DNA from 4 places in the Streptomyces saintjeani genome. Region 2 is predicted to be linked to each of the others. Evidence: riboswitches for the same ligand, from Rfam matches in the RefSeq annotation. Region 2 holds a riboswitch; each other region holds the start of a gene.
What was found. Region 2 has a riboswitch for cyclic di-AMP ahead of ACQCO7_RS17080 (transglycosylase family protein). Riboswitches for the same ligand answer to the same signal wherever they lie in the genome.

Region 1 (7,720 bases), 4.2 Mb from region 2:
ACCTCCACCTTCTCCACCCGCCCGGCGAACGCCTCCACCTCGGCCCCGCCCTGCACACTCCCCTGCCGCAGCGCGACCAGCCGCCCGTCCCGCGCGACCTCGACCCCACCGCGCCTCAGACTCCGTACGACGGTGTCGGCGCCCTTCGCCGCGAAGAGCGCCGTCAGGACGCCGGTCGAGACCTCGACGCCGCCCTTCGCGCGCCGGACCGCCACCCGGTGCCGCGGTGCGGCCGGGGTGCCCGCGTCGAGGAGGTAGCGCTCGGAGCGGGGGGCGTCGGGGGCGATCGCGTGGGCCGTCCACTTGACCGAGCCGTCGGGCCAGTAGGCGGTGGGCCAGGTCTGGACGGGGACGTCGGTGCCGTCGGCGGTCGTCAGCTTCAGGGGCTGTCCGGATCTGTGCGTACCGCGCGCCCAGGGGACGCCCCAGGTGGTGCCGGCGTGGGCGTCGGGGGCGCCCTCCAGCCAGTGCAGCTCGGTGCCGGCGGCCGTGCCGGACGCCGCGGCTGCGGGGCGGGACAGGGCCCAGGAGAACGAGGTGGCGGCTGCCGCGACTGCGGCGCCCTTGATGACGGTACGTCGGTGGACGCCGGACACGGGACCTCCAGGAAAGCGCTTGCGGGGGACGGAGATCACTGTGTGCCCGCGCTTTCCCGGCTGTCGACGGATGCCACACGACCGCAACAGAACGATCATGATCGCGCAAGAACCGACAGGGTCATGCTTGGTGAACGCCCCGAAGGCCGGACCCGGGGATCGGGGGTCCGGCCTTCGGAGGCGTGTCGGGCGACGCTGGTGTCAGACGGAGACCCCGTGCGAGCGGAGGTACGCGAGCGGGTCTATGTCCGAGCCGTAGTCCGGGGTCGTGCGCATCTCGAAGTGCAGGTGCGCTCCGGTCACGTTGCCCGTGGCGCCGGAGTAGCCGATCTGCTGGCCCGCGCTGACGGTCTGGCCGACCGAGACGTTGAGCGCCGAGAGGTGCGCGTACTGCGCGTAGTAGCCGTCCGCGAGCTTGATGACGACCTGGTTGCCGTACGCCCCGCCCCAGCCGGCCGCGACGACCGTACCGGCGCCGACCGCCCGCAGGGTCGTACCGCTCGGGACGACGAAGTCGACGCCCGTGTGGTAGCCGCTGGACCACATGCTGCCGGCGACGCGGTAGCCGGTGCCGATGATCGCGCCCCGGACGGGGAGGGTGAAGCCGGAGGAGGACGAGGCGCTCTCGGTGGTGGCCTTCGAGGAGGAACTCTTCGAGGAAGAGGAGGAGCCCTTCGAGGAAGCCGAGGAGTCCGAGGAACCCTGCGACTTCTGCGACGACCGCTGCGACGACCGCGAGTCGGAGGAGGACGAGCCGGACGACGAACTCGACGACGAGGAGCCGGAGGAGCTTTCCGCCCGCGCCGCCTTCGCGCCGAGCGACAGCCGCAGCCCGGGGTGGATCAGCGACGGGTCGGAGCCGACGGCGTCCCGGTTGTCCTCGTACAGCCGCTGCCAGCCGCCCGTGAGGTTCTGCTCCTCGGCGATCTTCGAGAGGTAGTCGCCGGAGCGGACGGTGTAGGTGGTCGTCCTGCGGGTGGTGGCCGACGTCGTCGCCGAGGCCGTGCGTGCGACCGGGACGGCCTGGACGGTCTTCCCGGAGACCGGCGCCACGGAGGCGGCGGTGGTGGTGCCCGCGGCGGACGCCGTCTGGGCGTGTGCCCCGGTGGCCCCGATGAGCGGAATGGCGAGCGCCGCGCCACCCGTTCCGGCCACGGCGAGCGACCGGGAGAAACGAGGCGGCTTCGGGCGGCGGTGCTTACCCCTGGCGGGCATGGATTTCCTCTCCTGCGCCTACGAGGTGAGCTGTCGGGTGCGGACAGGAGATGTCCGGCCGTGCCGAGGCACCGCTTAACCCCAAGCCTGCTCCGGAAGACCGGACCAGGCGGAACTGCCTGTGGGTCCCCCGCTCCTGCCGTTTCCTTGGTGGGTGTGTTCGGCTCCGGACTGCGGCAGGATTCGGCGTCCGCCCGGATTGGTGATGAACGTAGGCGACGCGGACGCACGGGGACAAGCAGAAGTTGTATATGAATCTCTTTCCTGTCGATTCACGGTGTGTTTCGACCGTCCGCGCACACCGCGCGAAAACCCTCCGAACCCCTGAATCCCCTTGAAAATCCGGCCTATTACGTGCGCATGACGCGTAGCGCAGGGCCAGAAATATGACCCTGCTCACGCAACCGATTCACAGATTTCCCAATTCGGACAGAAACCTCAGATGCGGCGCAGCCGGAATACCGCCGCATCGAGGTCACCGCTCAGCCCGGTCCGCAGCCCGTGATGCACCAGCACCGCGCCCCGGTGGATCTCGCCGGTTTCGAGGCATTCGTACGACGCCGTCGCGTCAAGTCCGCGCAGCCGCACCGCCGGTGCGGTCTCCCCGTAGTGCTGGGCCTGGAGCCAGGCCAGGACGACGGTGTCGTCACCGCGCACGTACTGCACGGCGCTGAGACCGCCCTCGGGGGCGCGCAGCCGGTACAGGTCGCCCTGCTGGACGACGGGCCGGATCTTCTTGTAGAGCTCCACCCACTCGCGCGCCTCGGCGAGTTCCGCGTCGGTCCACTCCGAGAGGTCCCCGCCGACGCCGAGCACCCCGGCGAAGGAGCTGACGAACCGGAACTTCAGCGAGCTGACCCGGTGGTTGAGCTGGGTGTTGGGGCTGTCGGTGACCCAGGCGGCCATCACGCGCGCGGGGTGGATCTGGCTGAAGCCGTGCTGGATGGCGAGCCGGTCCAGCGGGTCGGTGTTGTCGGAGGTCCACACCTGGTCGGTGCGGCTGAGGATGCCGAGGTCGATCCGGCCGCCGCCGCCCGAGCAGGACTCGAAGGCGACGCCGGGGTGCGCGGCGCGCAGCCGGTCCAGGAGCCGGTACAGCGCGCGCACGTGGTCGACCCACAGGCGCTGCGGGTAGGGGTCGCCGGGCCAGCCGGCGTCGGTGAAGCAGCGGTTGAAGTCCCACTTCACGTAGTCGATGGGGGCGCTGGACAGGAGGGTGTCGAGCTGCTCCCAGAGGTACTCCTGGACGTCCTCGCGCGCGAGGTTCAGCATCAGCTGGTTGCGGAACTCGCTGCGCGTGCGGCCCTCCTGGAACTGCACCCAGTCGGGGTGCGCGCGGTAGAGGTCGCTGTCCGGGTTGACCATCTCGGGCTCGACCCAGATGCCGAACCGCATCCCGAGACCGTGCACCTGGTCGGCGAGGGGCTTGAGGCCCTGGGGGAAGCGGTCGGGGTTGGGCGTCCAGTCGCCGAGGCCCGCGCGGTCGCTGACGCGCTTGCCGAACCAGCCGTCGTCGACGACGAACAGCTCGACCCCGATGTCGGCGGCCTTGCGCGCGAGGACGAGCTGCTGCTCCTCGGAGATGTCGAAGGTGGTCGCCTCCCAGGAGTTGAACAGCACCGGGCGGTCCTGGCCGGCGTCCGGGATCACGTGCTCGCGCTGGTAGGCGTGCCAGGCGCGGCTGGCGCCGCCGAAGCCGCCGTCGGACCACAGGGCCGCGAAGACGGGCGTCGTGAAGGAGTCGCCGTCGGCGAGGAGGAGCAGGCCCGAGTCGTCGTGTCCGGCGCCGCCGGTGATCTGTACGCGTGCGTCGGGGAGCTGGGCGACGGCGATCCGCCAGGAGCCGGACCAGCCGAGGGCGGTGGTGAAGACCTCGCCGGTCTCCTCGGTGGCGTCGGTGTCGAGGGCGACCCAGGGCAGGTGCGGGTGGCCGGTGTGGCCGCGGCGGCTGCCGATGACCTTCTCGCCGTAGGTGAGCTGTGTGCGCGTGAGGCGGGACTCGGCCGCCCAGCGGCCGTGGAGCTGGGAGAGGCGCCAGCCCTCGCGGTGCGGGAGGGTCCAGGTCGCGGAGTCGGCGCGCAGCAGCTCCAGGGGTTCGCCGCCGTCGTTGCCGAGGACGGCCCAGCGCTCGACGACGTCCCCGCGCATCCGGTAGTGCAGCGCGACGGTCAGTCCGCCGTCGCGGAACGCGAGCCGGAGTTCGTCGCCATCCGCCTCGTACGCGTCGAAGGTCCACTCGGTGCCCCGGCGCGCGGGCGTGCGCACGGAGAGCGCGGGGCGGGTGAAGCGGGGGCCGCCCTCGACGGGGTACTCCTCACGGCCGTCGAGTGCGGACTCGAAGGACGAGCCGTGCGGCAGCGGGACGGCCGCCAGCGCCTCGGCGTCGGCGAGGGCGATCGCCGGTCCCCAGTGGAGGTGCAGCAGCTCGCCGCGCTCGGTGAGGTGGAGGGCGTAACTGCTCGTGGGGCCCGACAGGAGCCACGTACGCCCGTTCTCAGCGGTTTCCAGCATCAGACCCTCACACGATCGAAAATCAGTTAAAACACATACGAACACGTACGACCAGACAGCAACATCATCGGGGGTCCCCGGGGCCGCCTGCAACGCCTGTGGACAACTCATGGGGTGTCACCCCCATGTCGTATCGTCGACAGCGTGTCCCACCGGCCATTTTCCTGAGCCGCGCCGGTCCGGGACCGACTGGGAGGGAGACCCCGTGACGCAGCAGATCCCCTCGACCGAACCCGAGCTGGCAGGTGTGCGCAACTTCCGTGACGTCGGAGGCCTGCCGACGACCGACGGGCGCCGGGTGCGCCAGGGCGTGCTGTTCCGCAGCGGCCATCTGGCGCACGCGACCGAGGAGGACGCCGCGTTCCTGGCCTCGCTGGGGCTGCACACGGTCTTCGACTTCCGCAACGCGGCGGACCAGAAGCTGGAGGGCCCGGACGTCGAGCTGCCGGGCACGCGGAACGTGAACCTGCCGCTGTCGGACCCGGCGGACGGCGCGGAGTTCTGGGCGATGGTCCGCGACGGCAGGATCGAGCAGCTGCGCGAGCTTCTCGGCGGGGGCAAGGCGGCCGGGCGGATGATCGCCTCGTACCGGACGATCATCAAGGGGCGCACGCCCGAGCACGCGCGGGTGCTGGCCGCCCTCGCCGACGACAGCACGCCCGCGCTGATGCACTGCGCCGCCGGCAAGGACCGCGCGGGCCTGTCGATCGCGGTGACGCTCCTCGCGCTGGACGTCGAGCGCGAGGCGATCGTCGCGGACTACCTGGAGTCCAACGCGACCCACCGCCGCTACCAGCTGCGCCGGACGGACGGCTCCGTGCCCCCCGCGCGCGACCCCGAGGTCACCGAACTCCTCAGCCCCCTGTTCGAGGCCCGCGTCGAGTACCTCCAGGCGGCCTTCGCCGCGATCGACGAGCACTGGGGGTCGGTGGACGCGTATCTGGAGCGGGGCCTCGGGGTGACGCCGGAGCTGCGGGCGCGCCTGAAGGACCGCTTCCTGGAGTGATCCCCCGCAGCCCCGGCCCCCGGCCCCGCCTACTGCCGCGAGCCCGCCTCGAACAGGAACCAGATGAACAGCGCCAGGATGTGACCGCCGACGACGTAGATCAGCAGCCTGATCCACAGCGCGCGCGGGAAGCCTTCCTCACGGTTGTCGCTCATGGTGTGTCTCCAGGGTTGGGCCCCAGGCACAGCGTGGCCGTGGGGCTCTGTAGCAGGGTGTGGACGAACAGGAGGTCGACGCCGGACGCGTCGCGCGCGGCGATGCGGTGCGGGGTCAGCGAGTCGAAGTGCGCGCTGTCCCCGGGGTCGAGGAGGTGCGTGGAGTCGCCGAGGGTCAGGCGCAGGCGCCCCGTGAGGACGTACAGCCACTCCTCGCCGGGGTGCACGCGCACGATGTCGCCCTGTGCGCCGTGCGGCACCCGCACCCGCAGGGCCTGCATCCCGCGCCCGGCGGCCCCGGCCTGGACGTACGTCCAGCCGCCCGCCTCGGTGGGCTCCATGTCCCCGGCGCGCACGACCGCGTCCCGTACGGCGGACGTCTCGCCGAGGAGTTCGGAGACCGTCGTACCGTAGACCCGGGCGAGCGCGAGCAGCATCGGCAGCGAGGGCTGGCGCTGACCGGTCTCCAGCCGGGAGAGGTAGGCGGGTGAGAGCCCGGCGGACCGCGCGGCGGCCTCCAGCGTGAGGGAGGCGCGGCGGCGCAGGGCCCGCAGGTGCGGGGCCATCGCCGGGAGGGCCGTGGTCGGCTCGGCGTCCGGAGTGCTCATGCGTCCATTCAGCCGCGAGCTTGCCTGTGAGGCAAATTTCTTGCCTCACAGGCAAAATCCCGGATCAGCGGCTCGCCGCCGCCCGCACGGTCACCGACCCGCCGACACCCGCTCGGTCACCGGTTCGCCACCGCCTGCTTGATCAGCGTCTTCCCGAAGTCCCACATCAGCCCGCCCCCGCCGTGCGCGTCGTCCATCACCTCGGTGAACGCGTCCACGAACCGCTCGACGTCCGCCTCGTCCACGACGAGCGGCGGGATCAGCTTGATGACCTCCAGGTGGTCCCCGGAGACCTGCGTGAGGATCCGGTGGCGCTGGAGCAGCGGGACGACCACCATCTGCGCGAACAGCCCCTTGCGGGCGGCCTGGAGCATCGCCCACCGGCTGCGCAGCTTCAGCGAGGACGGCTTCCCGAACTCGATGCCGATCATCAGCCCGCGCCCGCGCACGTCGGCGAGCAGCTCGTACTTCCCGACCAGCGCCGCGAGCCGGGACTTCAGCAGCTCCCCGACCCGGCGGACATGGGCGACGGTCTGCTCGTTCTCCATCACGCTGAGGACGGCGAGCCCGACGGCCATGGCCTGCGCGTTGGACCCGAAGCTCGCGGAGTGCACGAGGACGCGGTCCATCGACGAGTAGACCTTCTTGAAGATCCAGTCCTTCCCGAGCGTCGCCCCCACGGGCACGTACCCGCCGGACAGTGCCTTGGCGACACACACGAGGTCCGGCTCGACCCCGTCCTCGTGCTGGTAGGCGTAGAAGTCCCCGGTCCGCCCGAGCCCGGTCTGCACCTCGTCGGCGATGAGCAGCGCCTTGTGCCTGCGCAACAGCTCCTGCGCGCCCCGCAGATACCCGGGCGGCGCCTCGTGCACGCCCTTGCCCTGGATCGGCTCGACGATCAGCGCGGCGACGTCGCCCTTGCGCAACTCCCGCGCCAGCGCGTCGAGATCGCCGAGCGGGACGGCCGTGTCGGGCAGCAGCGGCGCGAACCCGTCCCGGAAGCCGTCCTCGCCGTTGACCGAGAGGGCGCCGGTGGTCAGGCCGTGGAAGGCGTGCTCGCAGTACAGGACGCGCGGCTTGCCGGTCGCGTACCGCGCGAACTTCAGCGCCGTCTCGACCGCCTCGGTGCCGCTGTTGCCGAAGAACACGCGGTCCAGGTGCGGACTGTGCGCGAGGAGCCGCTCCGCGAGGATTCCGGGCAGCGGCTGGCAGTCGAAGCGCGTGAGGTCGGCGAGGTCGAGGTCGAGGACGTCGTGCAACGCCTTGCGGACGACGGGGTGGTGGCGGCCGAGGGCCATGACCCCGAACCCGGCGAGCATGTCGAGGTAGTCGTTGCCGTCGGCGTCCCAGAAGTGGGCGCCCTCGGCACGGTCGTACACCTTGTCGAAGCCGATGGTGTGCAGCATGCGCGGCAGTTGGGGGTTGAGGTGCCTGCCGTGCAGCTCGTAGCGCTCGCCGCCGCGCGCGGCGAGGAGGGCGCCGAGGTCGAACTCCGTGCTCATTCCTTCTCCTTGACTGCGCCGCCGGGTTGCCCGTCGGCGTCCTTGACGGCGGGATCCGCGAACTCCCCACGCCCACCGGCACCCGCCTCCCTGACCGCGAGGCTGGCCCCGATCCGCCCCGCGATCT
Region 2 (7,720 bases):
ACGATCCGGCATGCCTGAGCGTTGCCCATTCCTTGATCCACAAGAGAAAGGTAGAGCTCACGCTCCTTCAGGAGCTTCCTGGGCCCCTGCGGCCTCCGGTCCTCTCGAACCTCGAAGTCCATCGCGTCCCCCTACATCGGGGTGTTGCAACGACCTCTTGAACTGAAGACACCCGGGGCCTCGCCCTGTCCGGTGCCGCGTGTACACACATGCGCGTCGCCTACCGGATCAACGGCGGCGAACTCGTCGTCCTCGCCGTCAAGTACCGCAACCCGTAGCCGGTCAGGCCAGAGACCATCCGATCCCGTCCAGGATGTCGTGCTCGCTCACCACGACCTCCGCCGCGCCGGTCCGCTCCATGATCGACAGGAGTACGAGGGCCCCGGCGCCGATGACGTCCACGCGCCCGGGGTGCATGGAGCCGATCGCCGCGCGTTCGGCGTGGGTGGAGCGCAGGAGCCACTCGGTGAGGTCGCGGACCTTCTCGTAGCCGATCCGGGAGTGGTGGATCGCCTCGGAGTCGTACGCGGGCAGGTCCTGCGCGATCGCCGAGAGCGTCGTGACGGACCCGGCGAGACCGACCAGCGTGCGCGCCTCCCGCAGCGGGACCGTCTCCTCCGCGAGGTCGAGGGCCGCCTCGATGTCCGCCCGCATCGCCGCGATCTGCGCCTCGGTGGGCGGGTCGGTGACGGTGCCGTCGTGGACGAGGTGGCGCTCGGTCATCCGTACGCAGCCGACGTCGACGGAGCGCGCGGCGCGGACGTCCGTGTCCCCGACGACGAACTCCGTCGAGCCGCCGCCGATGTCGACGACCAGGTAGGGCGTCGCGAGGTCCGCGCGCCCCGTCAGCTCCCTGGTGGCGCCGGTGAAGGAGAACAGGGCCTCGTCGTCCCCGCTGACGACCTCGGGCTCGACGCCGAGGATCTCCAGCACGCCCCGTACGAACTCGTCCCGGTTCTCGGCGTCCCGCGAGGCGGAGGTGGCGACGAACCGGACCTTCTCGGCGCCGAACTCCTTGATGACGGCCGCGTACTCCCGACAGGCCGCGAACGTCCGCTCCAACGCCTCCGGCGCGAGCCGCCCGGTCCGGTCGACCCCCTGCCCGAGCCGCACGATGGTCATCCGCCGGTCCAGATCGACGAGTTCCCCGGTAGCGGGTTCGACGTCGGCGACGAGCAGCCGAATGGAGTTGGTACCGCAGTCGACGGCGGCGACGCGGGTCATGGGAACACCTCTCTGGGAAGTTTTCGAACGCCGGGAGTTGCTCTCGGGGGCGAGATCACTCGGCGGGAACCACGCACGCGCCCTTCCCCCACCACTCCGGCAACATCGCCAACGCCTCGTCCCCCAGCGGATTCACCCCGGGCCCCGCAGCCAGCGAGTGCGCGACCAGCACGTGCAGGCACTTCACCCGGTCCGGCATCCCCCCGGCACTCGGGAACCCGGCCAGCACCTCGATCTCGTCCCGCCGCCGGATGTAGTCCTCGTGCGCGGCGCGATACGCAGCCGCCAGCTCGGGGTCCTGACCGAGCCGCTCGGTCATCTCCTTCATGACCCCGTTCGCCTCCAGCGTCCCGATCGCGGAGTTCGCCTTGGGACACGTCAGGTAGTACAGCGTCGGGAAGGGCGTCCCGTCGGGAAGGCGGGGGGCGGTCTCGACGACGTCCGGCTGCCCGCAGGGGCACCGGTGGGCGATCGCGCGCAGCCCGCGAGGGGGCCGGCCCAACTGCTGCCGGAACGCCTCGACGTCCGCGTCGGTCGGCTCGGTGCGCTCGGTGATCGGGGGAGGCGTTTGCATGGCGTACGGAAGTCTCTCTGCTGTCGGTAAGAGGTGGGGCGGGCGCATCCAGTATCGCGGGACGCCGCCCCCGGCCTCACCTGCCGACCGCGTCGGCCTTGTCCACGCCGTCCCAGACGTTCGCGTACCAGGGCCGGTCGGCGGCACCGGCGTCGACGCGGGCCTGCTTCGCGGCGTCCGGATCGATGACGACGTACCCGGTCTCCCCCGGCAGGACGTAGTGGAGCCGCTGCCGGATCTGCTGCTCGGCGTACGCGTCGTCCTGCCAGCGGGCCTTGAGGTCGCGGAGCTGCTCGACCTTCTGCCGGGCCTGCTCCTGCCGGCGTTCGAGGTCGGCGATCTCGGCGCGCTGGGAGACGTACTGCCGCATCGGGTAGGCGAGGGCGACGACGAGGGTGCACAGGACGAGCGCGAGGAGCGCGGCGCGGCCGGTGAGGCGGGAGCGGCGCTGCTGGCGTTTCGTCTGGGAGCGGTAGACGCGGGCGGCGGTCTGCTCGCCGAGGGCGCGGAGCCTGGTCGCTGTGGAGAACCGGTCCTTGTCCTTGACGGCCATGCCGGCGCCTCCCGTTCCCGTTCATACGTGCGTACGTCCCCGCACACGGTACGGGACCGGGTACGGGGACGTACTAACGACTTGGCTAAGCCTTAGCCCTTGAAGCGGGGGAACGCACTGCGACCGGCGTACACCGCCGCGTCGTCCAGGATCTCCTCGATGCGCAGGAGCTGGTTGTACTTGGCGACGCGCTCGGACCGCGCCGGGGCGCCCGTCTTGATCTGGCCGCAGTTCGTGGCGACCGCGAGGTCCGCGATCGTGACGTCCTCGGTCTCGCCGGAGCGGTGGGACATCATGCACTTGAAGCCGCTGCGCTGGGCCATCTCGACGGCGTCCAGCGTCTCCGTGAGGGAGCCGATCTGGTTGACCTTGACGAGGAGCGCGTTGGCGGCGCCCTCCTCGATGCCGCGGGCGAGGCGCTCGGGGTTGGTGACGAAGAGGTCGTCGCCGACGATCTGGACCTTGTCGCCGAGGCGGTCGGTGAGGACCTTCCAGCCGGCCCAGTCGTCCTCGAAGAGCGGGTCCTCGATGGAGACGAGCGGGTAGGCGGCGACCAGCTCCTCGTAGTACTCCGTCATCTCGGCGGCGGAGCGCTCCTTGCCCTCGAAGAGGTACTTGCCGTCCTTGTAGAACTCGGAGGCGGCGACGTCGAGCGCGAGGGCGATCTGCTCGCCGGGGACGTACCCGGCCTGCTTGATCGCTTCGAGGATGAGGTCGAGGGCGTCGCGGTTGGAGCCGAGGTTCGGCGCGAAGCCGCCCTCGTCGCCGAGGCCGGTGGACAGGCCCTTGGTCTTCAGCACCTTCTTGAGGGTGTGGTAGACCTCGGTGCCCCAGCGCAGGGCCTCGGAGAAGGACTCGGCGCCGATCGGCGCGATCATGAACTCCTGGATGTCCACGTTGGAGTCGGCGTGCGAGCCGCCGTTCAGGATGTTCATCATCGGCACCGGCAGGAGGTGCGCGTTCGGGCCGCCGAGGTAGCGGAAGAGCGGCAGGTCGGACGCCTCGGAGGCGGCGTGCGCGACGGCGAGGGAGACGCCGAGGATGGCGTTCGCGCCGAGCGAGCCCTTGTTGTCGGTGGCGTCCAGGTCGAACATGGCCTGGTCGATCAGGCGCTGCTCGGTCGCGTCGTACCCGACGAGCTCCGGGCCGATCTGCTCGATGACGGCGAGGACGGCCTTCTCGACACCCTTGCCCTGGTAGCGGTTGGGGTCACCGTCGCGCAGCTCGATGGCCTCGAAGGCACCGGTGGAGGCGCCGGACGGGACGGCGGCACGACCGGTGCTGCCGTCGTCGAGGCCGACCTCGACCTCGACGGTGGGGTTGCCTCGCGAGTCGAGGATTTCCCGGGCTACGACGACGTCGATGGACGGCACGAGCATCTCCTTCAGTGTGACGCGGGTACGCAGACCTCGTGGGCGCTGCGAGGACGAGCCTAACCGGCTCCGGGGCTCAGGCCAGCCGACCGCCCGCCCCATGGGACAGAACCGACCGTACTCATTGTTCATACCCGGAACAAAGAGGGGGTGGCCGGACGGCGAACAACGAGGGCGGACCAAGGGGGCGAACCAGGGGGCAGGCAAGGGGGCAGGCAAAGGGGGCAGACAAAAAACCCGCTCCGGTGCGTACGGGGGAACACGCACCGGAGCGGGGGCCCGTGGGGGACGGGGGGGGTGACCCTCACGGTGTCTTCACTGTGAGGTCCACGGATGTGAGCGGCCTGTGGTTCAGCTGAGCGTCAGCCGGTCACTTGAGGTGGAGCTGCTGACCCGGGTAGATGAGGTCCGCGTCCTGGACGATGTCCTTGTTGAGCTGGAACAGCTTCTGCCAGCCGCCGGCGACCTTGTGCTCGGCCGCGATGGAGCTGAGGGTGTCGCCCTTGACGACCTTGTACTCGCCGTCGCCCTTCTTGACCTTCTGGCCGGTCGGGGTGGTGACGGTCTTGGAGGACGTCGTCTTCCTGGGGGTGCTCTGCTTGGGGGCGGCCTGGCGCTCGGTGGAGCGGGAGGAGGCGGACGACTCCGTACGGCTGCTGGAACCACTCGACGAGGAGCCCGAGTTGGAGGACGAGCCGCCGCTGTAGGACGCGCCCGACAGGCCGACGCCGCAGCTCGGCCAGGCGCCCTTGCCCTGGGAGGCGAGGACCTTCTCGGCTATCTCGATCTGCTGCGACTTGGTGGCCAGGTTGGCGGTCGAGGCGTACGCGGTGCCGCCGTACGCGGCCCAGGTGGAGGCGGAGAACTGGACGCCGCCGTAGTACCCGTTGCCGGTGTTGATGGACCAGTTGCCGCCGGACTCGCACTGCGCGACGGCGTCCCACTCGGAGGCGGTCGCGGCGGAGGCGCCGCTCGCGGCCATCAGGGGGGCGGCGACGGCGACACCGGTGACACCGGCGAGCGCGACGACACGGGTGGCCTTGGACGGGCGGCGGTGCTTGCCCTTGCCGGAGAACAGCATGGATCGATCCCCTCACCGACGCCTGCGAGGTGAGCTGTCGGGTTGGGGCCGGTTGAGTTGCCCCGTCACTTCCGTGACTTCACCCCTAGCCGGGCACGGCGTCAACCACCGTTCCCAGCGCTTACCTTGGGTCCCCCGCTCCTGCCTACGGCGCTTGCGCGACGACTGTTCCCGGACGGCCGCTGGCAGGATTCGGCGTTCGCGGCAGCCGGGGCTCGGGGTGCCGAGCGTCACGACCGTAGGCATGCGCTCAGCGGATTTTCAAAGACGATCAGGGCTTCTGAGACTCATCCCACACTTTCACCAAACTGGGACATTCGCCGCGAACGGGTACGCCGAACTGCCGTGATTCCGCCCGCTTTTACGCCTTTGCCGTACGCCGGTCACTTGCCGAGAGACAGAGTCTGACCGGGGACGATGGCGCTCGGGTCGGCCCCGATGAGGTCCCTGTTCGCGGCGTAGAGGGCTCGCCATCCGCCGTCAAGCTCAAGGGAGTCGGCGATGGAGCTGAGCGTGTCCCCGACGCGGACGGTGTACGACGCCGGCTCGTCCGCGCTGACGCCGCGGTGCTTGCCGGTGCCGGCGGTGGAGAGGGTGGACACGGGCGCGGGCGGGGTGATGAGGATCGGCGAGGCTCCGACGGCCGCACCGACGCTGGTGTCGACGAGGCTCCAAGACTCGGCGGGCTGCGTCGCGTTGCCCGACTTGTCCCCGTACGACGGTTCTGTGGGCTTGCTGTCCGGGGTCTGTGGCGCGTCCGGGGTGACGATCCGGCCGGACCCGCTGTCCTTGCCCGCCTCGGCCGAATTCCCGGTCTCCGCCGAGGAGCCGGGGGTCTTGGGGGTCTGCGGGGTCGCCTCGGGGGACTTCCCGGGGGTCGCCGGGGCGGGGGACGGCGACGACGGCGTGGGCGCCGGGGACGGCGAGGCGCCCGGGTCCGTGCCGCCGGAACCGGCCGTCGAGCCCGATCCGTTGGACGTACCCGATGTTCCGGACGTATCGGTCGAACCCGTGCTGGGGCTGGGGCTCGGGGTTGTGTCCGTCGCCGCCGCGCCGCTCTCCTTCGTCAGGCCCGACGTGAGCGCGCAGATGGGCCAGAAGCCCGGGCCCTGGTCGGCGAGGATCCGCTTGCCGACCTCGATCTGCTCGGCGCGGCCGGCGAGGTCGGGGCGCTCGGCGTAGGTGAGGCCGCCGTACTTCTTCCAGTCGTCGAGCTTGATGTGCAGCCCGCCGAACTGGCCCGAGCCCGTGTTCTCGTCCCACGCGGCGTCCGTCTCGCAGTCGGCCACCTTGTCCCAGACGGTCGTTCCCTCGATCCCGGCCGGATTGCCCGCCGCGCTCGCGCCGCTCGCGCCGAGCAGCGGGATGGCGATCGCGGTGCCGGTCACTCCGGCGGCGACAAGGAGCGCCGGAGCCTGGCGGGGGCGACGGTGACGGCCGTTCCCGGAGAGCATGCGGACACCTTTCTCACGACAGTGGGGGGCGGGGGCGGCTGGCGGGCCGCTCCGGCTTGCGAACGTATCGGCATACGATCACTTGTCACAAGTTCATGCCGCGCGGATCACGTGAAGATCACGGAGGTGAGGGCGTGTCATGTTTGCGCTCCGGGGGAGCCGTTGCCGTGTGCGCCGGCGGGCCCGCACGCGGCTGATCAGGGCATTGGCGTGAAGCCGACCGGCAACGTCCGCAGCCCGCGCATGATCAGGCCGCCTCGCCACCTCAACTCCTCGGGGCTCACGGCGAGTTGAAGATCCGGCAGGCGTGTGAGAAGTGTCGCGAGCGCGGTCTGGCCCTCCAGCCGGGCGAGCGGGGCGCCGAGGCAGTAGTGGATGCCGTGGCCGTACCCCAGGTGCTGGTTGTCGCGGCGGGTGAGGTCGAGGGTGTCGGGGTGCTCGAAGCGGGCCGGGTCGCGGTCGGCGGCGGCGAGGACGACGAGGACCGGGTCGCCGGGGGCGATGTGCTGTCCGCCGAGGGTGAGTTGCTCGGTGGCGAACCGCCAGGTCGCCAGCTCTACGGGGCCGTCGTAGCGCAGGAGTTCTTCGACTCCGGTTTCGAGGAGGTCGGTCTTGCCCGCGCTGATGGACTTCTGGAGGAGGTCGCGTTGGCCGGGGTGCGTGAGGAGCGCGAGCGTGCCGTTGCCGATGAGGTTGACGGTCGTCTCGAAGCCGGCGAACAGGAGGATGAACGCCATCGCCGCGGCCTCGTTCTCCGTGAGGTGCTCACCGTGGTCGGAAGCGCGGATCAGGCCGGAGATGAGGTCGTCGCCGAGGTCGCCGCGTTTGCGGTGGATGAGGTCGAGGAGGTAGGCGCGCATCTTCTTGACGGACCGTGCGACGCCGCCCCTGGGGCCGCCGCCGTGTCTGATCATCATCCCGGCCCAGTCCCGGAAGTCGTCCTGGTCCTCCCGGGGTACGCCGAGCAGGTCGCAGATGGCGTAGATGGGGAGGGGGAAGGCGAAGTCGTGGATGAGGTCGGCCTCGCCCTTCGCCGCGAAACGGTCGATGAGCTGGTCCGTCAACTCCTGTACGCGGGGGGCGAATTCGGCGACCCTGCGCGGGGTGAACGCCTTGCTGACGAGCCGCCGCAGTCTCGTGTGGTCCGGCGGGTCGATGTTCAGCAGGTGCGTCATCAGCTCGGCCTTGCGCTCCCCCGGGATACCCGTTCTGCCCTTCGCGTGTGCCGGTTCGTCGTGGTGGGCCGGGTTCTTGGAGAGGCGGGCGTCCGCGAGGGCCTGTCTGGCGTCGGCGTACCGGGTGACCAGCCAGGCGTCCACTCCGCTGGGGAGGGTGGTCCGGTGGACGGGGGCGTGCTCCCGCAGCCAGGCGTACGCCGGGTACGGGTTGGAAGCGAACTCCCAGGTGAAGAGGGTGGGGGTGCTGTCGGTCACTCGCCGACGGTATCCCGTTTCCGCCGGA
Region 3 (7,720 bases), 680 kb from region 2:
GGGCGTCCCGGCCATACGGCTCGACCCCGCAGCCGACTTCGCGCACACCGCCGGCATGAGCGCCCGTATCGAGCGAGGCTCCTTCACCGGCGAGATCACCACCTCGACCCGGCACCTCGACCTGTCGAACGTCCGCTCCGTCTACTGGCGTCGCCCCACCCCCTTCGGCCATACACAGGAGCCCCCCGAGCAGCAGTTCACGATCGAGCAGTCACGCCACGGCTACACCGGAGTCCTGTACGCACTTCCAGGAACCCTGTACGTCAACCACCCCGCGCGAAACCGCGACGCCGAGAACAAGGCGCTCCAACTCGCCACGGCCGCCCGCCTGGGCTTCGCGGTCCCCGACACCCTGATCACGAACGTCCCGCAGGACGCCGCAAGGTTCACGGCCGAACACGGGACCGTGATCTACAAGCCCGTACACCGGGTCCACCTCGCCTGCGAGGACGGCCGTAACCGAACCGTCTGGGTACGCCCCGTCCAGGCGGGCGAACTGGACGACTCGATCGCCCGATGCCCGCACCTCTTCCAGGCATGCGTCCCGAAGACCGCCGACGTCCGCCTGGCCATGGTCGGAGACAAGGCCTTCGCGAGCCGCATCGAGACCGCCGGTGATCACCTCGACTGGCGTCAGGACCAGAGCCTGATCACCTGCACGCCCCTGTCTGTCCCCCGCCCCGTCCGCGACGCCGCACGCGCCTTCCTTCACGCGTTCGGGCTCCACTTCGGCGCTTTCGACTTCGCCCTCGACGCCGAGGACAGATGGTGGTTCCTCGAATGCAACCCCAACGGGCAGTGGGCGTTCGTCGACGGCACCACCATCCACGCCATCACGAGCGCCATCGCCGACACCCTCCAGAAGGGCGCCCCCGCATGACCCACGAGACGTCCGCCGGACTACGTCACCGCCTCGTCGAACAACTCGTCTCCGACGGTGAACTGCACGACCCCGACGTACGCCGAGCAGCCGAAGCCGTCCCCCGTGAGGTGTTCCTCGGCAGCGCGGTCTACCAGCAGGGCAACTCCCCGAAGGGCACGGTCTGGACACCCGTCCGCCGAGCCGACACCCCGGACGGCGAGTGGCTGCGCCTCGCCTACCAGAACCAGACCTGGGTGACCCAGATCGACGGCGTACTCGCCGAGCACGCCCCCGGCCCCCTCACCGGAAGCCCGACCTCGTCCTCGACCCTCCCCGGCCTGGTCCTGCGGATGATCGAGCAGGCCGGCATCAGGCCCGGCAGACGCGTACTCGTGATCGGCACCGGAACCGGCCTCTCCACCGCCTACATCACCGAAATCACCGGCGCCGAGAACGTGACCTCGGTCGAGACGGACCCCGACGCCGCCGAGCGTGCCCGCAGGGCCCTCACCGCGACCGGCCACACCCCGACCCTCGTCACCGCCGACGGCCTGCGCGGCCATGCCCCCCGCGCCCCGTACGACGTCGTCATCGCGTTCTGCGCGATGCGGTACGTCCCGTACGAACTGCTCCGCCAGATCGCCCCCGGCGGCACCCTCCTCGTCACCCTCTCCGGTTGGAGCTTCGCGCACGGGCTCGTCCGGGTCACGGTCGACGAGGACGGCGGCGCGGAGGGCCGCTTCCTGCCCGGATACACCTCGTTCATGATCGCGCGCCCGCACGACCGCCCACCGCACGGCGTCTTCGACCTGCTGCCCGGCGACGAACGCCCGAGCCGTATCGACCCGGCCCTCCTCGACGACTGGACCGGCAGGTTCGTCGCCCAGCTCGCCGCGCCCTCAGCGGAACGCCTCGGTATGGGCGCCGGGCAAGTACTCCTCGACATCGCCACCGGCTCCCAGGCCAGAACCCGCGCCGACGGCGACGGCTGGACCGTGACCCAGCGCGGCCCCCTCCCCCTCTGGGACAGCGTCGAGGACGCGATCACCGCCTGGCAGGCCCACGGCTCACCCCACCTCGCCGCGTTCGGCATGACCATCACCCCGGACGGCCAGCGCGTCTGGCTCGGCGCACCGGACGGCCCGAGCTGGGCGCTGCCCGTCTGAGGCGCGTCCCCGCAGACACCCTCGCGTAAAATCGACGTACTGTGTACGAATCCCTGAACCCCAGCCCCGAGCCGGAGACCCCCGGCCCCGAAGCCTGCCATGCCCGCCCCAAAGGCGAACCCCGCTTCCCCGACGGCCCCAAGGCCGACCCCGCCGGATCACACTTCGAGCGGCGGATCCGGAGTTTCCAGCCGCGCCGCAGCCGGGTGACGACGGGGCAGGCGGACGCGTTGCAGCGGCTGTGGTCGCGGTGGGGGATCGACATCGACGGGCATGCCGTCGACCTGAGCGAGCTGTACGGGGACGAGCGTCCCGTCGTCCTGGAGATCGGGTTCGGGATGGGCGAGGCGACGGCGACGATGGCCGCCGCCGATCCTGGCACGAACGTGCTCGCCGTGGACGTACACACCCCCGGCCAGGGCAACCTCCTCAACCTCGCAGAGCGCAGCGGGCTGACCAACGTCCGGGTCGCCAACGGGGACGCGATCATCCTGCTGCGGGAGATGCTGAAGCCGGACGCGCTGGACGGGCTGCGCGTGTACTTCCCGGACCCGTGGCCGAAGAAGCGGCACCACAAACGGCGGCTGATCCAGGCGGAGTTCCTCGACCTGGCGGCGACGAGGCTGCGGCCCGGGGCGGTCGTGCACTGCGCGACGGACTGGGAGCCGTACGCAGAGCAGATGCTCGAAGTCCTGGACGCGCACCCGGAGTTCGAGAACACGCAGGCGGACGGCGGGTTCGCGCCTCGGCCGGCTTTCCGTCCGCTGACGCGCTTCGAGGGCCAGGGGATCGAGAAGGGCCACGTGGTACGGGACTTGCTGTTCCGCAGGGTCGGGCATCGCCGGTAGGGCAGACGCACCATCGCGGCGGAACCCAACCCTCGTTATGGTCATGACGTGTCGACCAGTGCCGCGTACCCGCCCGTCCCTCACCCTCCGATACCGCGCCCCCGCTGGTGGCGACGCCCCTCCGTGCGGTACGCCGCGCTGATCACCCTCCTCGCGGTCTCCGGCGTCGTCATCCTCGCGCTGGTCCGTGAACAGACCGGCACCCGGGGCCTGTTGGTGGGGCTCGGACTGGCCGTCTTTCCCGTGCCCCTCCTCGTCACCGCGTTCCGCTGGCTGGACCGCGTGGACCCCGCCCCCTGGCGGAACATGGTCTTCGCGTTCGCCTGGGGCGCCTGCGCGGCGACGCTGATCGCGATCGTGGCGAACACGTTCACGACGCAGTGGATAGCGAACACGACGGCGGACCCGGACGGCGCGGACACCCTCGGCGCCACCCTGATCGCGCCGATCGTCGAGGAGTCGGCCAAGGCCGCGGCCGTCCTGCTCGTCTTCCTGTTCCGCAGGCGGCAGTTCACCGGCCTCGTCGACGGCGTCGTCATCGCGGGAACCGCGGCGGCCGGGTTCGCGTTCACCGAGAACATCCTCTATCTGGGCTCGGCGTACGGCACGGACCGGATCGCCGGCGACGCCGTGTCCGTGACGGCGGCGACGTTCTTCGTACGGGTGATCATGTCCCCGTTCGCGCACCCCCTGTTCACGGTCTTCACCGGCATCGGCTTCGGCCTCTCCGCACTCACGGTCGGCGCCCGCCGGGTACGCCGGGTCCTGTTCCCCCTGACCGGCCTGGTCCTCGCGATGGGCATGCACTCCCTGTGGAACGGCTCCGCGCACTTCGGCGCGCTCGGCTTCTTCGTCGTGTACGGCGTGTTCATGGTCCCGGTGTTCGGCCTCCTGACCTGGCTGGTCATCTGGACCCGCCAACGCGAACTCCGCTACCTGCGCGAGGAACTCCCGCCGTACGTAGCGGCGGGCTGGCTCTCCCCGGCCGAACCCTTCGCCCTCGCCTCGATGAAGGCGCGACGGATCGCCCGCGACTACGCGACGCACTACCTGGGCAAGCCGGCGGCGAAAACCCTCGCGGAGTACGAATCGACGGCGCTGGCGCTGGCCCAACTCCGCCGCCGGGGCCGCCTGGGCCACGCCCCCACGGACTTCGTGGCCCGGGAACAACACCTGCTGACGACACTCTGGACGGCCCGCACGACAACTCGCCCGGCCTTGGAGTACGCGGCTCGCGCGACGGCTCCGGTGATGCCAGTGGCTCTGCCTTGGCAGCAGCAGCCTTGGCAGCCGCCGGTGACGTGGCAGCAGCCGACGGCGTATGGGGTGCCGGTGGGGCAGTATCCGCCGTATGGGGGCTACCGGGCTTAGGGGAAGGCCCCTGAGGGGCCCACCCACCTCTTTTCAGCCCGTCCGGCGCTTGAGGACGAGGCCCTTCGGGCCGAACGGGGTCCAGGGGCGGAGCCCCTGGCGGGGTCGAAGGGGTGGAACCCCTGGGGATGGGAAGGGTAGGGGCGGCGGGGACGAGGAAACCCACCCCTACGCCGAAGCCTCCGTGAGCCGCCCCACCTCCGCCTCCGTCAGCTCCAGCTCCGCCACCGCCAGCAGCGCCGGAAGCTGCTCCACCACCCGCGCGGAAGCGATCGGCGCCGCGACCGTCGGCTGAGCGGCGAGCCACGCCAGCGCGACCGTCGCGACCTCGGCCCCCCGAGCCTGCGCGACCTCGTCGAGAGCCGCGAGGACCTTCACTCCCCGCTCGGACTCCAGGTGCTTGCCGGCACCGCCGGCGGCACGCGCGCCCTCGACCACCGCACCCGGCCGGTACTTGCCCGTGAGGAAGCCGGACGCCAGCGCGAAGTAGGGGACGGCGGCAAGCCCCGCCTGGGAGACGACGTCCTGGAGGGAACCTTCGTACGTGTCGCGGGAGACGAGGTTGTAGTGCGGCTGGATCGCGACGTACCGGGCGAGGCCCTCGCGGTCGGAGAAGTCGAGGGACTCGCGCAGGCGGTCGGCGGAGATGTTGGACGCGGCGATGTGCCGGACCTTGCCCGCCTTCACGAGTTCGTCGAGCGCGCCGATGATCTCCTCGACCGGCGTGTCCGGCTGGTCGAAGTGCGTGTAGTAGAGGTCGATGTGGTCGGTGCCGAGGCGCTTCAGGGAGGCGTCCGCCGCCGCCTTGATGTTGTCCCCGGAGAGCCCCTTGAACTCGGGGTGCTGGCTGACCTTGGTCGCGATGACGACGTCGTCCCGGTTGCCGCGCGAGGCGACCCACCTGCCGATGATGGCCTCGGACTCGCCGCCGCTGTTGCCGTCGACCCACGCGGAGTAGGCGTCGGCGGTGTCGACGAAGTTGCCGCCGGCCGCGGCGTACGCGTCGAGGACGGCGAAGGAGGCCGCCTCGTCGGCGGTCCAGCCGAAGACGTTGCCGCCGAGGGAGAGGGGGAAGACTTCGAGGTCGGAGGAGCCGAGCGGGCGCAGAGTAGTCATGTTCTACGTCAACGGCGGTCCCGGACGGACACATTCCGCGACGACCGCAAAGTTCCGGTCAGAAAGAAGGCCGCCCCGAACACCGAGGCGGCCCGGATTCCTACGACGACCTCACGGGTTCAGCCCGTTGCCCCGCAGCCAGGCCATCGGGTCGATCCCGGTCGCGGCCCCATCGGGGTGCACCTCCAGGTGCAGGTGCGCCCCGGTCACGTTCCCGGTGGCCCCGACCCGCCCGATGACATCGCCCGTACCGACCTTCTGGCCGACACTGACGCTGATCGACGACTGGTGGGCGTACCAGATCTGCGTGCCGTCATCCAGGGTGAGGATGGTGCGGTAGCCGTAGGACCCGGCGTACCCGGCCTCCGTGATGGTCCCGCTGTGGACGGCCTTGATGAGCGTCCCGGAGGGAGCCGCGAAGTCGAGCCCGGTGTGGTAGCCGGACGACCACAGCGCCCCGGACTGCCCGAACCGCGACGTGAGGGTGTACGACGAGGTCGGCAGCGTGTACTGCTTGGCGAGCTCGGCGAGCCGCGCCTCCTCGGCCTTGCGCTTGACGGCGGCGTCGGCCTCTTCCTTGGCGTCCTCGACGTTGGCCTGCGCGGCCTTGGCGGCCTTGGAGGCGGCCTCGGCCTCGGCGCGCTGGGCGGCGACCTTGGCCTGCTGCTCGGCCTGCGTCTGCTGGGACTCGGCCTGCGCGATGATCCGGCTGCGCAGCGCCTCGGCGGCGTCGGAGGACTCCTGGCCGGCCTCGGCGACGATGTTGCTGATCGGCGCGGGGTCCTTGGCCTGGTCGCCGTCGTCGGAGACGAGGGAGCCGACGCCGGGTATGTCGGCGACGTTGATGGAGACGGGCGCGTTGCCCGTGTTGGCGCTGGCCATGCCGCCCGCGCTGACGGCGGCGATGACGCCGACGCCGAGGACCGTGGAGCTGCGGGCGAAGCCGCCGCCACCGGTGCGCTGCTTGGCGACGCGGTGCTTGCCCTTGACCGGCGCGAGGGAGTCGGCGGTGGGGTTCCACTCCTCCCAGGGGCCCTCGTCCTCGGCGCGGTAGCCGCCGAACCCGAAGGTCGGCTTGGGGGTTTCCTGGGCAGTCGGGTTCGCCACGCGGGCGCACTCCTTTCCTTCCGCCGCCTACCGGGTTAGCTGACGGGTTCGGAGCGGGAAGGTCTCCTACGCGCGTAAACCGGCCGCTCGTGAGCGGTGGCGTCCGCGTGATTCACCCCAAGGTGGTGGTTCCCCGGTTCCCTCGCGGGATTCGGCGCGTGCGCACGGAGCCGTCTCTTGTGACGGCTGGGACAACCGTGCTGCGTTATCGAACGTTAATCGACCCGGGGGCCCGTTTCCAAGCCGTTCCTCTTGATCGACAAACATTTCTGGCCCGGGATTATTGGGTCAACCACAGGGAAAAACGGGCGAGTTGGGGTGCCGATGAGAACATCGCGATACAGAGAGTGATCGATTCCGGACAGAAAAGAACCGGGACCCTGTTTCCAGGATCCCGGTTCTTTTTCAGTAGCGGGGACAGGATTTGAACCTGCGACCTCTGGGTTATGAGCCCAGCGAGCTACCGAGCTGCTCCACCCCGCGCCGTTGGCTTAACTATAGGCAGACACAGGGCGGATCACCAAACCGGTTCGCTAGACCCCCGGATTACCCGCGTGCGTCAGCGTCTCCCAGGCCACGAACAGGTCGTCCGTACCGGCGGGCCGGTGCCGCTCCACCAGCCGGTGCGCCGCCGGGACGGACTCGCCGAGGCGGCCCTCCAGGTGGTTGACCAGGACCTCCAGGTCGGGGCCCATGTTCCGGTCGACCTTCCCGCCGCACAGCCACGCCGGGGCCTTCTCGCCCTCCTGGTAGCGCGCGTGCAGCTCGGCCGCCGCCTTCAGCCGGTCCTTGGCCTCGCCGTACAGGTCGACGCCCTGGTGCCAGGCCGTCTCCGCGATGTGCGAGGCCGCCGCCAGCGAGTACCCGGCGTGCTTGAAGTTGCGGCACGTCTCCTGGGAGACGCCGTCCTTGAACATCGTCTGCCCGAACCAGTACTTCGTGAGCTTCGCCGGGTCGTCGAGGCCGGCCTTGGCGGGCGCGATCGGAACCCTGCCGTCCTTCTCCAGATAGAAGTACGCCGGGACCCGCGCCCGGAACCTGCTCAGCGCCCGGTCGAAGACCTTGTGGTCGTTCGTGAACACCCCGATGCCGATCGCCGCGTCCGTCATCGCGAGGTCCCAGTTCCCGTTGTAGTCCGGGACTTCTCTCGTGACGACGGGGAGGTACGCGTTCCTCAGCATGTCCTCGAACCTGGTCACCCGGGCGTCCGGCCACCCCGCCCCCGGCGTGTGCCGGACGATCTCCGCCGC
Region 4 (7,720 bases), 3.4 Mb from region 2:
ACGGTCACATGCCTGCGGACCTCGTTCTGGTCGAACGTGGTCTCCTGGTGCACCAGGTACGACCGGATCGGCTCGCCGCCCACGGCGGCCTCCACCGCCTCGGCCACGAGGGCCGGGTAGTAGCCGCTGCGCTCGATCGCCGCGCGCAGCCCCTGGGTCGTCGTACTGGTCTTGGCCATGCCCTCATCCTACGGGGACCCACTGACTGCGAGGGACCCCGCACAGGGCGTCGGGGGCTCAGTACGCGGGCAGGGTGCGCGGGCCGAGGTCGTCGCGGGCGGGCGGCGGGGCGAGGCGTACGGACGCGCCGAGGACACTCACGCCGTGCGGGGCGACGACGACGGGTTCCAGGGTGACGGCGACGACCTCGGGGTGGTCGTCGACCAGGCGCGAGACGCGCAGGAGGAGTTCCTCCAGGGCCGGGGTGTCGACGGGGGTGGAGCCGCGCCAGCCGAACAGCAGGGGTGCCGTGCGGATCGAGCGCACCAGGGAGGTCGCGTCCCGGTCGGTGACCGGCACCAGGCGGTGTGCCATGTCGCCGAGCAACTGCGAGGCGGCGCCCGCGAGTCCGAACGACAGCACCGCGCCGGCGGCCGGGTCGATCACCGCGCGGACGACCGTGTCGACCCCGCGCGGGGCCATCGCCTGGACGACGGGCCGCAGTTCCCGGGGCGTCCCGAACAGCTCCGTCAGCTCGCCGTACGACCGCCTCAGTTGCTCCTCGTCCGCGAGGTCGAGGCGGACGCCGCCGAGGTCCGCGCGGTGGCGCAGGTGCGGGGCGGTCGCCTTCAGGGCGACGGGGTAGCCCAGGGTGCGCGCGGCCCTGACGGCGTCCTCCGGGGTCGGCGCGGGCATGGCCCGCCGTACGCCGATGCCGTACCGGCCGAGGAGTTCGCACGTCTCCTCGGTGCCGAGGGTGAGTCCCTGCCCGCGCGCGAGGAGGCCGTCGATCATCCGCGCGGCGCCCTTCTCGTCGATGTCCTCGTACTCGGGCACCTTGCCGGGGTCGGCCGCCTCGCGCCGCCACTGCGCGTACTTCACGGCCTCCGCGAGAGCGCGTACGGCCCGTTCGGCGGCCGGGTAGGCGGGGATGAGGCGGGGACCGCCCGAAGACGCGAGGGGGCCTTGTGCGGCTTTGTCGGGGAGCGTGGCGAGGGCGGGGTGCGGGGTCCGGGCGGCGGCGAAGGCGTTGCCCGCGCGCGGAGCGGGGGCTTGTCCGGGAGGGGCGGGGGGCGGGGGGACGGTGGCGCTGGCGCGCGGGTGCGCCGGAGGCGCGTCGGATACTGAGGTGGGCGCGGGGGACGGTCCGGGTGCCTCTCCCGTCCGCGCCCGCGCGGTTGTGCTGTTCCCCGGCGCAGTGGTGGCTCCGGCCGCCCGGCCCGCGTCCGCCTGGGGCGCCGTGCTCATCGCCGCCGACAACGCCTCGGCCAGCCCTCCGAGTTCGACGTGGACGACGAGCACCGGCTTGGCCGGGACCTCGGCGGCGGCCGATCGCAGGGCCTCCGCGAGGCCGGCGTCGTCGGTGGAGCCCTCGCCGATGGCGGGGATGGCGGTGACGACGACCGCGTCGCACGTGTCGTCGGCCAGCGCGCGCGTGAGGGCGTGGCGGAAGTCGTCGGCGGAGGCGCCGGTCGTGAGGTCGAGGGGCGGGAGGGGGCGCAGTCCCTCGGAGAGGCAGGCGTCGTAGGTGAGCAGTCCGAGGGACTCGGAGTTGCCGAGGATCGCCACGCGCGGGCCCGCGGGGAGGGGCTGGCGGGCGAGCAGGAGGCCCGTGTCGACGAGTTCGGTGATGGTGGCGACGCGGATCACGCCGGCCTGCCGCAGGAGCGCGGAGACCGTCGCGTGGGGCAGCCGGGTCGCGCGGACCGCGTGTCCCTGAGGGGCCGATCCGGCGCCCTGGACGACGACGAGGGGTTTCGCCGCCGCCGTGCGCCGCGCGAGGCGCGTGAACTTGCGGGGGTTGCCTATGGACTCCAGGTACATGAGCACGACGTCGGTGTCGGGGTCGTCGTACCAGTACTGGAGGACGTCGTTGCCGGAGACGTCCGCGCGGTTGCCGGAGGAGACGAACGTCGAGACACCGGTCACGCCGGTCACGCCCCCTCCCCGGCGGTGCAGCCGGGACAGCAGGGCGACGCCGATCGCGCCGGACTGCGCGAACAGCCCGATGCGGCCGGGCCGGGGCGTCTCGGGCGCGAGGGAGGCGTTGAGCCGTACGTCGGGCGCGGTGTTGATGATGCCGAACGCGTTGGGGCCGACGATGCGCATGCCGTACGCGCGCGCGAGGCGTACGAGTTCACGCTGGCGCTCGCGCCCGTCGGGGCCGCTCTCGGCGTATCCGGCGGAGACGACGACCAGCCCCTGGACGCCGTGCTCCCCGCACTCGGCGACGACCTCGGGGACGGTGTCGGCGGGAACGGCGACGACCGCGAGGTCGACGGGGCCCTCGATGTCGCGCACGGAGCGGTGGGCCGGGACGCCGTCGAGTTCCTCGACGCCGTCCGGGAGGGCCTTGTTGACGGCGTGCAGGGTGCCCGTGAAGCCCGCCGCGCGGAGGTTGGCGAGGACCGCGTGGCCGACGCCTCCGGGCGCGCGCCCGGCGCCGACGACGGCAACGGAGCCGGGTGCCAGCAGCCGCCGTACGGAGCGGGCCTCGGCGCGCTGTTCGCGGGCGCGCTGGACGGCGAGGGAGCGTTCGGTGGGTTCGAGGCCGAACTCCAGGCGGACGACGCCGTCCTCGAAGCTGCGCTTCTGGGTGTAGCCGGCGTCGGTGAAGACCTTGATCATCTTGGAGTTGGCGGGGAGCACCTCGGCGGCGAAGCGGCGGATCCCGCGCTCGCGCGCGACGGCGCCGATGTGCTCCAGGAGGGCGGAGGCGACACCGCGGCCCTGGTGCGCGTCCTGGACGAGGAAGGCGACCTCCGCCTCGTCGGCGGGCCCCTTGGCGGGCAGGCCGTCGGGGCCGATGCGGTCATAGCGTACGGTGGCGATGAACTCGCCTCCGACGGTGGCGGCGAGTCCCACCCGGTCCACGAAGTCGTGGTGCGTGAAGCGGTGGACGTCCTTCGCGGACAGGCGCGGGTAGGGCGCGAAGAAGCGGTAGTACTTCGACTCGTCCGACACCTGCTCGTAGAAGCTGACCAGGCGCTCGGCGTCGTCGGCGGTGATGGGCCGCACGCGCGCGGTACCGCCGTCGCGCAGCACCACGTCGGCTTCCCAGTGGGCGGGGTACTCGTGCCGCTCCTGCGCGCTCTGCATGGGGCCCAGCGTACGGCTCGCGTCCGACAACGGCGCGAGGCAGTCTGGGGGACGGAAGACGGCACGAACCGGACCGAGGCCGCGGTCCGGACAGCCGTCCGGGAGGGGCCGTCGCGCCTCCTCCCCGAACACTTCACGTGTGGAAAACTGGTCTAGACAACCCTGAACACCGAAGGGCAGCAACAACATGGCTGAGCGCCGCGTCACCATCGGCTGGGCGGAGGGCCTCCACGCCCGCCCCGCCTCCCTCTTCGTCCGAGCCGCCACGGCCACCGGCGTCCCGGTCACGATCGCCAAGGCGGACGGCAACCCCGTCAACGCGGCCTCCATGCTGGCCGTCCTCGGCCTCGGCGCCCAGGGCGGCGAGGAGGTCGTCCTGGCCTCCGGCGCCGAGGGCGCGGACGCGGCCCTCGACCGGCTGGCGAAGCTGGTCTCCGAGGGCCTCGACGAGCTCCCCGAGACCGTCTGACGCCACCCACGCGCGCGTACGGAGCCGCGCCGCCCTCTCCCGGGCGGCGCGGCTCCGTCGTTGTCCGAGCATCCCGGAATGCATTTCCCCGCACAGTATTGCGGGGTGTGCGAGGGCATACGGAAGGCGCACGTCGAGAAATTCACGGCGCACTCGCGAAAAGGGCAGCGGAAATACACCTCCGCCAAATACCTCTTCTTTGTATACGGTGCCCGTGTTAATGACGCAGGCCGGTCATGTTTACGGCGTGTTGCGAAGTCCTCACGCGGTCCGCGCCGGCGAAGCGCAGCCGGTGGGCGGCGGTGGAGCGCTCGGTGTGCAGGGCGGTCAGCGCACGCGCGCGCTCGGCGTCCCCGCGCGCGACGGCGTCGACGATCGCGCCGTGCTCGGTCCAGGAGTCGACGGGGCTGGCCGACGGCTCCACCGCGTACATCCAGGCGATCTTGTGGCGCAGCTGGGTCAGCGTCGAGGTCAGGGCGTGGCTTCCGCAGGCCTGGGCGAGCGTCTCGTGGAACCAGCCGCCCAGGGAGCGCAGATCCTCGCTGCTGCCCCTCCTGGCGCGCTCCTGGCCCAGCCTGACGAGTCCGCGCAGCACCTTCAGGTGGGCCTCGGTGCGCCGCTGGGCGGCCCGGGCGGCGCCGAGCGGCTCCAGGAGCAGCCGCATCTCCAGCAGGTCGGCGGCCTCCTGCTCGGTCGGCTCGGCCACGCACGCGCCCGCGTGGCGCCGGGTCACGACGAAGCCCTCGGCCTCCAGCGTGCGCAGCGCCTCGCGGACGGGGACGCGGCTGACGCCGTACCGGCGCGCGAGGAGTTCCTCGGTGAGGCGGCTGCCGCGCTCGTAGACACCCGCGACGATGTCGTCCCGGACGGCCGTGCACACCGAGTGCGCCGGAATACGCATGACGGACCTCCGCCTTAATCCCCGTGAAACGTCGACGATTGACGTGTGTTCCGTGACTCTATTGCAATGAGCGGGAATTTCCGATGGCAGGCCGGAATCCAGGGATATTTTTTGGACAAGGGGCCGTCCGAAACGCCGAAAGCCCCGGCCGAGAGGGCCGGGGCTGGACGATCTCTCGCGGGGTCAGACGTCGACGCCGTGCGCGCGCAGGTAGGCGACGGGGTCGATGTCGGAGCCGTACTGCGGTGTCGTACGGGCCTCGAAGTGCAGGTGCGGGCCGGTCACGTTGCCCGTCGCGCCCGAGTAGCCGATCCGCTCCCCCGGGGTGACCGTCTGCCCCACCGCGACGGAGATCGACGACAGGTGGCCGTACTGGGTGTACGTGCCGTCGTTCATCCGGACGACGACCTGGTTGCCGTAGGCGCCGCCCCAGCCGGCCTCCACGACCGTGCCGAGGCCGACGGCGTGCACAGGGGTGCCGGTGGCGGCGTGGAAGTCGATGCCCGTGTGGCTGCCGGAGGACCACAGGGAGCCGCCGCTGCGGTAGCCCGTGGACACGTACGAGCCGGTGACCGGCGCGACGAAGGCGTTCAGACGGGCGCGTTCGGCCTCCCTCGCGGCGCGGGCCTCAGCGGCGCGCGCGGCCTTCGCCTCCTCGGCGGCCTGGATGCGCAGGGCCTGCGCACGCGCGCGTACGGCCGCCTGCTGGACGGCGTGCTCCTGCGCGTGCGCGCGGTCGTCGACGTGCTCGGTGACGTCGAGGCGCATGGTGACCGTGTCGTCCGCGAGGGTCATCGCGTTCGCGGCGGTCGGTTCGGGGGGTGATCCGGCGGCCAGCGCCGAGGTCGTCAGCGCCGCTATGCCCGCCGCGCGGGCGGTCGTACGCTGCATCCGGGTCGCCTTGCGGCGCCTGCCGGTGGCGCAGGTGAACGCCATGGAGTCGAGTTCGTCCTTTCCTTCCCTCTCGCCTACCGGGTTAGCTGACGGGTTCGGAGCAGGAAGGTCTCCTACGGGCGCACGCGCCCGATTCACCCCAGGGACTGTGGGTCCCCGGCTCCCCTGGCTCGCGCCGTACGGGGACTCGGCGATCGCTGTCCGGTGCCGCGGTGTGCGGCGCACTGCCCGACGAACAGCCCGGACGACGCTAGAGGGCGTGCCGCTGATTCCCAAACGCACAGCGGCTTTTGTAGCGCACACCACAGGGCAGAGGTGAACCCTCCGGGCGAAAACGGTCACCCCTGGGGGGCGCGTTCCGGGCGGGGTGTGACTTCGCGAACAGCGAACCCGCGCGGGAGGCTGGGCAGCGTGCACGCGCGCGTGCGGCTCACCGGCCGCCCCACGCGCGCGTGCCCGTGCTCCTGCTCCGCCGTCTACTCCGCCGCCACGACCCGCACCGGGCCGATCCCGAGGGCCTCGACCGGCTCGCGGATCTCTTTCGCGTCGCCGACGAGGACGGTGACGAGGCGGTCGACGGGGAAGGCGTTGACGACCGCGGCGGTGGCCTCGACGGTGCCGGTGGCGGCCAGCCGCCGGTAGAGCGTCGCCTGGAAGTCGTCGGGGAGGTGCTGCTCGACCTGGTCGGCGAGGGTCCCGGCGACGGCCGCGGCGGTCTCGTACTTGAGCGGCGCCACGCCGACGAGGTTCTGCACGGCGAAGTCGCGCTCGGCGTCCGTGAGGCCCTCGGCGGCGAGGGTGCGCAGGACGGTCCACAGGTCCGCGAGGGCGGGCCCGGTGTTGGGCGTGTCGACGGAGCCGCTGATGGCGAGCATCGAGGCGCCCGAGCCGTCGGGGGCGGAGCGCAGGACCTGCCCGAAGGCGCGCACGCCGTAGGTGTAGCCCTTCTCCTCGCGCAGGACGGCGTCCAGACGGGACGTCAGGGTGCCGCCGAGGCAGTACGTGCCGAGCACCTGCGCGGCCCACACGCGGTCGTGCCGGTCGGCGCCCACGCGCCCGATCAGCAGCTGCGTCTGCACGGCGCCGGGCCGGTCGACGATGACGACGCGCCCGGTGTCGTCGGCGGTGACCGGCGGGACCGGCCGGGGCTGCGCGGTGGACCCCGTCCAGGCGCCCAGGGTCTCGCCGAGCAGCGCGTCGAGGTCGATGCCGTTCAGGTCGCCGACGACGACCGCGGTGGCCGTCGCGGGGCGCACGTGCCGGTCGTAGAAGGCGCGGACGGCGTCGGCGTCGATCTTCTCGACGGTGTCCTCGGTGCCCTGGCGCGGGCGGGACATGCGCGCGGTCGCCGGGAACAGCTCCTTGGACAGCTCCTTGGCGGCCCGCCGGGAGGGGTTGGCCAGCTCGTGCGGGATCTCGTCGAGCCGGTTGCGCACCAGCCGGTCGATCTCGCCCTCGTCGAACGCGGGCGCGCGCAGGGCGTCGGCGAGCAGCCCGAGCCCCTTGGCGAGCCGGGAGGCGGGGACCTCCAGGCTGAGCCGGACGCCGGGGTGGTCGGCGTGCGCGTCGAGCGTGGCGCCCGCGCGCTCCAGCTCGGCGGCGAACTCCTCGGCGGAGTGCCGGTCGGTGCCCTCGGAGAAGGCGCGCGCCATGATCGTGGCGACGCCGTCCAGGCCGGTCGGCTCGGCCTCCAGGGGCGCGTCGAGGAGGACCTCGACGGCGACGACCTGCTGGCCGGGGCGGTGGCAGCGCAGGACGGTCAGGCCGTTGCCGAGGGCGGCGCGCTCGGGCGCGGGGAACGCCCAGGGCCTGGCCTCGCCCGCCTGGGGCTGCGGGTGGAAGTCCATCGTGGCGAGCTCGGTCACTTGGCCGTCTCCTCGTTGTCGTCGGCCTCTACGGTCGCTACACGCGCGGGGTCCTCGGGCACGTCCGCGTCCTCGGCGCTGTCCGGATGCTTGGGCTCGTAGACGAGCACCGCGCGGTTGTCGGGCCGCAGCCGCGCCTTGGCGACCTCCTGGACCTCCTGCGGAGTGATCTCCAGCACGCGCTGTACGGCCGTGAGGGCGAGCTGCGCGTCGCCGAACAGGACGGCGAACCGGCACAGTTCGTCCGCGCGCCCGGCGACCGTGCCGAGCCGGTCCAGCCACTCGCGCTCCAGCTGCGCCTGCGCGCGCTCCATCTCCTCGGCCGTCGGGCCC

Region 1: it holds a riboswitch for cyclic di-AMP, as region 2 does, so the genes downstream of both, ACQCO7_RS36140 (peptidoglycan DD-metalloendopeptidase family protein) here and ACQCO7_RS17080 (transglycosylase family protein) in region 2, are expected to answer to the same signal.
Region 3: it holds a riboswitch for cyclic di-AMP, as region 2 does, so the genes downstream of both, ACQCO7_RS20295 (M23 family metallopeptidase) here and ACQCO7_RS17080 (transglycosylase family protein) in region 2, are expected to answer to the same signal.
Region 4: it holds a riboswitch for cyclic di-AMP, as region 2 does, so the genes downstream of both, ACQCO7_RS32600 (M23 family metallopeptidase) here and ACQCO7_RS17080 (transglycosylase family protein) in region 2, are expected to answer to the same signal.

Annotation. Positions count from the first base shown of each region.
Region 1 is NZ_CP189624.1:8,021,194-8,028,913, reverse strand. Features, by position in the region: gene ACQCO7_RS36145 (exo-rhamnogalacturonan lyase family protein) at 1-596, opposite strand, end outside; gene ACQCO7_RS36140 (peptidoglycan DD-metalloendopeptidase family protein) at 798-1,811, opposite strand; cyclic di-AMP (ydaO/yuaA leader) riboswitch at 1,812-1,974, opposite strand; gene ACQCO7_RS36135 (alpha-galactosidase) at 2,250-4,322, opposite strand; gene ACQCO7_RS36130 (tyrosine-protein phosphatase) at 4,528-5,328, shown strand; gene ACQCO7_RS36125 (DUF6126 family protein) at 5,358-5,483, opposite strand; gene ACQCO7_RS36120 (helix-turn-helix domain-containing protein) at 5,480-6,091, opposite strand; gene ACQCO7_RS36115 (aspartate aminotransferase family protein) at 6,208-7,593, opposite strand; gene dxs (1-deoxy-D-xylulose-5-phosphate synthase) at 7,590-7,720, opposite strand, start outside.
Region 2 is NZ_CP189624.1:3,798,661-3,806,380, forward strand. Features, by position in the region: gene ACQCO7_RS17055 (IS30 family transposase) at 1-29, opposite strand, end outside; gene ACQCO7_RS17060 (Ppx/GppA phosphatase family protein) at 283-1,224, opposite strand; gene ACQCO7_RS17065 (DUF501 domain-containing protein) at 1,280-1,798, opposite strand; gene ACQCO7_RS17070 (FtsB family cell division protein) at 1,875-2,351, opposite strand; gene eno (phosphopyruvate hydratase) at 2,444-3,730, opposite strand; gene ACQCO7_RS17080 (transglycosylase family protein) at 4,095-4,805, opposite strand; cyclic di-AMP (ydaO/yuaA leader) riboswitch at 4,810-4,968, opposite strand; gene ACQCO7_RS17085 (LysM peptidoglycan-binding domain-containing protein) at 5,189-6,259, opposite strand; gene ACQCO7_RS17090 (cytochrome P450 family protein) at 6,457-7,692, opposite strand; gene ACQCO7_RS17095 (hypothetical protein) at 7,689-7,720, opposite strand, start outside.
Region 3 is NZ_CP189624.1:4,481,830-4,489,549, forward strand. Features, by position in the region: gene tgmB (ATP-grasp ribosomal peptide maturase) at 1-880, shown strand, start outside; gene tgmC (ATP-grasp peptide maturase system methyltransferase) at 877-2,028, shown strand; gene trmB (tRNA (guanosine(46)-N7)-methyltransferase TrmB) at 2,070-2,876, shown strand; gene ACQCO7_RS20285 (PrsW family intramembrane metalloprotease) at 2,925-4,247, shown strand; gene ACQCO7_RS20290 (aldo/keto reductase) at 4,416-5,363, opposite strand; gene ACQCO7_RS20295 (M23 family metallopeptidase) at 5,475-6,470, opposite strand; cyclic di-AMP (ydaO/yuaA leader) riboswitch at 6,480-6,637, opposite strand; tRNA gene ACQCO7_RS20300 (tRNA-Met) at 6,880-6,953, opposite strand; gene ACQCO7_RS20305 (alginate lyase family protein) at 7,004-7,720, opposite strand, start outside.
Region 4 is NZ_CP189624.1:7,169,809-7,177,528, reverse strand. Features, by position in the region: gene ACQCO7_RS32620 (DUF5998 family protein) at 1-179, opposite strand, end outside; gene ACQCO7_RS32615 (bifunctional acetate--CoA ligase family protein/GNAT family N-acetyltransferase) at 238-3,258, opposite strand; gene ACQCO7_RS32610 (HPr family phosphocarrier protein) at 3,446-3,727, shown strand; gene ACQCO7_RS32605 (GntR family transcriptional regulator) at 3,945-4,628, opposite strand; gene ACQCO7_RS32600 (M23 family metallopeptidase) at 4,812-5,564, opposite strand; cyclic di-AMP (ydaO/yuaA leader) riboswitch at 5,579-5,725, opposite strand; gene ACQCO7_RS32595 (M16 family metallopeptidase) at 5,999-7,387, opposite strand; gene ACQCO7_RS32590 (M16 family metallopeptidase) at 7,384-7,720, opposite strand, start outside.